3 regions of the Xenorhabdus griffiniae genome follow, and region 3 is predicted to be linked to each of the others. Evidence: predicted binding sites of a transcription regulator. Region 3 holds the regulator's gene; each other region holds the start of a gene.

Region 1 (2,208 bases), 600 kb from region 3:
CACCAGACAGCAAGATCCGTGGCGTGGTTGGCATGTTGGGAGATAAGGATATAGCGGGTACACTTGCTTGTCTTTCTCAACAAATTGATGAGTGGTATTGCGCATCGTTGCATGAACTGAGGGGAGCAGAAGCTGACGAATTGTCTGGGCATCTTGTACAGGCGCGGACATTCCCCGAAGTAAAAACAGCCTGGCAGCAGGCAGAAAAAGATGCGTCGGTGCAAGATATTATCGTGGTTTGTGGCTCTTTCCACACTGTCGCACATGTCATGGAAGCACTGGAGGAGGGCAAGGAAAGTGGCCAGTAAATTCCAAAATCGCTTGGTTGGTACGATTGTTCTTGTTGCATTGGGCGTCATTGTCCTGCCTATGATTTTTGATGGCGATAAGAAATACAATGAAAATCAATTTGCGGCGATCCCTTTGGTGCCAAAACCTGGTGATGAAGAAGATATTGACTCGATCCCACCATTGACACAAAACATGCCGTCTACACCGCCTGAAGGTGCTGCACAAGCAATGCAATCACAGGAGCAAGAGCCAGATATCGAGATGCTGTCTTGGCCATCGCCTGCAGAGCCAATAACAGCACCTCCTGTTACTGTCACGCCAGAGCCTAAAAAAGTGGAGCCATCTCCTCAACAAAAAGCGGTAACGAAACCTAAACCGGAGCCAACAGAGCAAGCCCCCCAGGCAGCGGCATATGTTGTTCAGCTTGGCGCATTAAAAAACGCGGATAAAGTTGACGAGATAGTGGCAAGGTTGCGTCTTTCTGGGCACCAGGTATATACAGTGCCTTCTTCTCCGGTACAGGGGCAGTTAACCCGAATTTATGTAGGACCGAATGCATCAAGGCAGGTACTGGAATCTATTTTGCCCGAATTAAAGGAACTTACGGGATTACAAGGGCAGATCAAAAATTATAAGCCATAATCTGATTGGCACAGCAAATGCTGTTTGTTTACCTGTCGAAAATTATTTTCAGTAGAGTGGTGAATCTACTACGCAAACGTTTTCGTTTTCTGTTAGAATGCGCCCGACCTGAGTGTCGGGAGCTTGTTTTTGGATTAAAATATGGTCTGGATTGATTATACGATCATTGCCATCATTGGTTTCTCGGCACTGGTTAGCTTGATTCGTGGTTTTGTTCGCGAAGCGCTTTCCCTGATAACGTGGGGCTGTGCTTTCTTTGTTGCAAGCCACTTCTATACTTATTTGGCGGCTTATTTTACCCGCCTTGAGGATGAACTGGTGCGCAATGGGGTAGCGATTGCTATCTTATTCATTGCAACACTGATTGTTGGCGCAGTAGTAAACTATGTCATTGGTTCACTTGTTCAGCGAACGGGCCTGTCAGGCACTGATCGGGTTTTGGGGATCTGCTTTGGCGCCTTACGTGGTGTCTTGGTGGTGTCTGCCATTTTGTTTATTGCGGACTCTTTCACACCACTGCCCAAAAGTCAGGATTGGCAACAATCACAACTGATCCCACAGTTTAGTCAAATTATCAGGTGGTTTTTTGACTACTTACAAAGTGCGTCGAGTTTCTTGCCGGAGAGATAACGCTCTCCGCTTGGCTGATGAGGAAAGGCTACATGTGCGGTATTGTCGGTATCGTCGGTTTTACACCGGTTAACCAGTCGATTTATGATGCATTGACGGTGCTTCAGCACCGTGGACAAGATGCAGCAGGTATTGCAACTATTGATGGTAACAATGAGTTTCGTTTACGTAAGGCGAATGGTTTAGTTAAGGATGTGTTTGAAACACGGCACATGCTACGTTTACAGGGAACCATCGGCATTGGACATGTCCGTTATCCTACGGCGGGCAGTTCCAGTGCATCTGAAGCGCAGCCCTTTTATGTGAATTCTCCTTTTGGTATCACGTTGGCACATAACGGCAATCTGACAAACGCACATGAATTGAAAAAAATGCTGTTTGAAAATGCCCGCCGTCATGTCAACACAACCTCAGACTCTGAAATTCTACTGAATATTTTTGCCAATGAATTAGCCCAATTTCCCCATTTCCCTTTAGAGCCTGATGATATTTTCGCGGCAGTCGCAAAAATGCACAAAAAAATTCGTGGCGCTTATGCGTGTGTTGCCATGATTATTGGACATGGAGTGGTGGCTTTTCGTGATCCACATGGCATTCGTCCTCTGGTGCTGGGAAAGAAAACACGGGAAGATGGCCGCAATGAAT
Region 2 (2,208 bases), 1.8 Mb from region 3:
CCAGTCCGTCGCTTGACAATAATAAAATCGCCTAATTCTGCAAATAGTTGTGGCCATTGTTCGGGAGAAGAAAGCAGTTGCCACGGTGCGGTTGCCAGACCCAACGTATCCATGAGCTGTTTTTGTGGCAAACGATCCGCCAGTTGTGGAAAAATCTCACGATTGATAAAAGCCTGATGATGAGCCAGTTCGCGAGTTAATGCGGTTTCGGGCCAACGTTCAATTTCTGCGGTGATCACACTGCTTTGGTAAGGCACTGCCTCTGGTTCTGCATCTAACCCAACAGGATAAACAGCGATCCCCAACGGTTCACCGGCTTGACGCAGCATTCTGCCTAACTGACCATTTCCCAATACACAAACGGGCTTCATGCATCCTCCCGTGGATCTGGATTATCCAGAACAGCCTGGGTTTGCTCACTACGCCAATCTGATAAACGTTGAAACAGTGCACTGTCATGCAACGCCAGCACTTGCGCAGCCAGTAATGCGGCATTTGCGGCTCCAGCCTTGCCGATAGCCAGTGTACCAACAGGAATGCCCTTTGGCATTTGGACGATAGAATATAGGCTATCAACACCGCTAAGCGCAGCGCTTTGTACAGGAACCCCAAACACAGGCACTAAAGTTTTGGCTGCCAACATTCCTGGTAGATGTGCTGCCCCACCTGCGCCCGCGATAATGACATCAAAACCGTTTTCTTTCGCTTGTTCTGCAAAACGAAAAAGTTTATCTGGCGTTCGGTGTGCCGAAACAATTTCAACATGAAAAGGAATGGCGAGATCGGTCAGGATATCGGCTGCATGTTGCATGGTTGCCCAGTCACTTTTAGAACCCATGACAATGGCGACTTTGGCGTGGTTTTGGGATTCTATTTCTGTTGGAAAAGTCATTGTAGGAGTAATAGCTAGTGTGGGATCAGAGCTGGACGTCATAAATCGGATGCTCCTGTATTGGGTGTCTACCAGAACAAAGATGAAATTTCAGATGGCGGATCATATCATGCTAATAGCATGAGGAAAACGTTTGCGTCGTTTGATTTATCGATTTTTACAAAATAAACAAGTTGCTTAGAAAGAGAAGGATATCAATTCAATAGCCGTTTCTGTAACTTTGAACATCGAACCTTGCTCATGCCAGGCCCCTAATACACCGCGATGCACGGTTTTATCGCCAATCTGAATATCGTGTATTGCTGGACGATGAGTATGCCCGTGAATGATCCAATCTGTTTGATATTTATTAAAATGCTCAATAACAGCCTCTTGGTTGACATCCATAATAGACGCGGATTTTTGGCTGTTGGTATATTGGCTACCTGCTCGCATTTTGGCTGCAATTTTCAAACGGATAAATAAAGGGAGAAACAGGAATAGCCGTTGTATCCACGGAGTATGTACCCGCTTACGATATTGCTGATAGTTGATATCATCGGTGCATAGCGTATCGCCATGCAAAATCAGAATACGTTTACCATGCAACTCCAGCACTTCTTCCTGTGGAAGCAGAATCAAGCCGCTCTCTCTGGCAAAACGGGAGCCGAGCAAGAAATCACGATTGCCATGCATGAAATAACAGGGAATACCTTGTTGTTTCAGTTCATTAAGGGCCTGGGCGATTTTGGTATGCAATGGGTTGGGATCATCATCACCAATCCAGTAATCAAAAAAATCACCGAGAATATAAAGACTTTCAGCGTGGATTGCATCTTCACGTAAAAAACGCAGAAAACCGGCAGTAATTGCCGGCTCTTGTTCACTGAGATGCAAATCTGCAATAAACAGTGTACTCATGTAGCGTCTAACAGTAATTATTCGCCAACAGTGACACGTTCAATGATCACATCTTCATGTGGAACATCTTGGTGCATACCGCTGCGACCGGTGGAAACACCTTTAATTTTATCAACCACGTCCATGCCTTCAACAACTTCGGCAAATACACAGTAACCCCATCCATCCGGACGCTCTGAACGGAAGTTCAGGAAATCGTTATCGACAACGTTAATGAAGAACTGGGCAGTTGCAGAGTGCGGATCATTGGTGCGTGCCATAGCGATAGTGCCACGGCTGTTTTTCAGGCCATTGTTGGCTTCGTTTTTGACAGGAGCCTTAGTTGTTTTCTGCTTCATACCTGGTTCAAAGCCACCGCCTTGAATCATGAAGCCATTGATAACACGGTGAAAAATAGTGTTGTCATAAAAACCTTC
Region 3 (2,208 bases):
TAAGCCAGTGCTGACTGTTGATGTTTGGGAGCACGCATATTATATCGATTACCGCAATGCTCGCCCTCAATATTTGGAGCACTTCTGGGCTCTGGTCAACTGGAACTTTGTTGAAGAAAACTTAGCTTAATAAGATTAATTCTTATACTAGTTTGAAATAATAAGGGCGGGCTTTTCCTTTATTTGCGATATTGCACATGTTGGAAAACCCGCCCTTAAGATAAGTGGGGCTACAAATTCTTTTAGATCTTGATCAGATCAGGCAGAGGCTCCCCAGAAAAACAATCATGATTAATGCACTACTGGCGGCCAATAATCCCAATTTCAGATCTGTATCCATAGAACATCCTCAATGTGAAAATTAAGACACCTCAACATCCTAAATTTTAAGCGGTTATTTGCCATACTATCTAAAAATCATACCGCAAGATTTAATCCATACTCTTTATAGCATCGATTATTACTTTCACTTTTGAGCTAGATCAGACAAAATTCAAGGTTTACCGCTAAATTATTGCCAACCATCACCCTGTATACAAATATATTGGTAAACGATTAACAAATAGCTATACCCGAAAAGAAAGATAAAGGGTATATAAATTAGACCAGAAGGTCAGGAGTCCTTTTTTCATGGCAACGATTAAAGATGTGGCCAAACGCGCTGGTGTTTCGACTACAACCGTATCCCATGTTATCAATAAAACCCGTTTCGTCGCCGAAGATACAAAGGCCGCAGTTTGGGCCGCTATTAAAGAATTGAACTATTCTCCCAGTGCGGTTGCCCGTAGCTTAAAAGTTAACCACACCAAATCCATTGGGTTGCTGGCAACATCAAGTGAAGCACCATACTTTGCTGAGATCATAGAATCAGTTGAAAATAGCTGCTATAGCAAAGGTTATACCCTGATTTTATGTAATTCTCATAACAATCTTGATAAACAGAAAGCATATCTCGCGATGCTCGCACAAAAACGAGTAGATGGTTTGCTGGTAATGTGTTCAGAATACCCTGAGCAACTTTTGAGTATGTTGGAAGGCTATCGTAATATTCCTATGGTGGTCATGGATTGGGGAGAATCCAGAGGTGATTTTACCGATGCAATTATTGATAATGCCTTTCATGGTGGTTACCTGGCTGGCCGTTATCTTATTGAACGCGGTCATCGTGATATTGCATCCATTCCTGGACCATTGGCAAGAAATACGGGAGGAGGCCGCCACCAAGGTTTTCTTAAGGCACTAAAAGAAGCCAATATCGCTATTCGGGATGAGTGGATTGTACAAGGTGATTTTGAACCTGAGTCCGGTTACCAAGCCATGTATAAGATCCTGAATCAAAAACATCGTCCAACTGCTGTTTTCTGTGGTGGAGATGTCATGGCTATGGGAGCGATCTGTGCAGCTGATGAGTTGGGTTTGCGTGTTCCGCAAGATATTTCAATTATCGGTTATGATAATATTCGTAATGCCCGCTATTTTACGCCAGCATTGACAACCATTCACCAACCCAAAGAGCGTTTAGGGCAAATGGCCTTTTCAATGTTACTGGACAGGATAGTCAATAAACGTGAGGATGTACAAACTATCGAAGTCCACCCACGCCTTGTTGAACGGCGCTCTGTTGCAGATGGACCTTTTATCGATTATCGCCGCTGACAGTTAATTTTCTTGCAGCCATTCGGCATTAAGCGTTTCGCTATCCCCCAGATAATCAAGTAACCAGCTTAATGCCGGTGAATGGCTTTTTTGCGACCATGTCAAGCAGCATGGGCTGTCAGGCAATGGTTGTTCAAGTTCAAGTGTCATCAATTTGCCTTTACGGATCAGCGGTTGCGCACGGTGCTTAGGCACCATGCCTACACACAATCCATCCATCAAGCAACTTAATCCAACATCCCAATCAGGCACAATCAATCGCCGCTGATTATCCAAAGCCCATGTATCACGTTTAGGTAAGCTGCGCGCTGTGTCTTCAAGACATAAACTGGGATAAGGTCGCATTTGGTCATCATTCAATTTTCCCGATATTACTGCCAGTTCGTGTTCTGGACTGGCTACACACAGCCAAGGCATGAACCCCATATCCCTGAAGCTATATCGCTCACCAACAGGGGAAGCACGTGTCGCTCCGATGGCGACATCCACTCGGCCATCCACCAGAGCATCCCATACGCCATTGAAAACTTCAGGATAGATAAGTAACTCAAT

What was found. The regulator PurR, encoded in region 3, represses purine synthesis genes. The targets are predictions, from matches to a motif close to CANGCAAACGTTTGCNTG.
Region 1: cvpA (colicin V production protein) is a predicted target of PurR. The motif match lies at 1,003-1,020, and genes of this name have one in related genera.
Region 2: purE (5-(carboxyamino)imidazole ribonucleotide mutase) is a predicted target of PurR. The motif match lies at 1,015-1,032, and genes of this name have one in related genera.

The regions. Positions count from the first base shown of each region.
Region 1 covers NZ_CP147737.1:3,145,564-3,147,771, reverse strand. The annotation lists gene folC (bifunctional tetrahydrofolate synthase/dihydrofolate synthase) at 1-308, shown strand, start outside; gene dedD (cell division protein DedD) at 298-933, shown strand; gene cvpA (colicin V production protein) at 1,075-1,563, shown strand; gene purF (amidophosphoribosyltransferase) at 1,596-2,208, shown strand, end outside.
Region 2 covers NZ_CP147737.1:785,721-787,928, reverse strand. The annotation lists gene purK (5-(carboxyamino)imidazole ribonucleotide synthase) at 1-371, opposite strand, end outside; gene purE (5-(carboxyamino)imidazole ribonucleotide mutase) at 368-892, opposite strand; gene lpxH (UDP-2,3-diacylglucosamine diphosphatase) at 1,070-1,792, opposite strand; gene ppiB (peptidylprolyl isomerase B) at 1,810-2,208, opposite strand, start outside.
Region 3 covers NZ_CP147737.1:2,549,192-2,551,399, forward strand. The annotation lists gene sodB (superoxide dismutase [Fe]) at 1-130, shown strand, start outside; gene purR (HTH-type transcriptional repressor PurR) at 631-1,656, shown strand; gene punR (DNA-binding transcriptional activator PunR) at 1,660-2,208, opposite strand, start outside.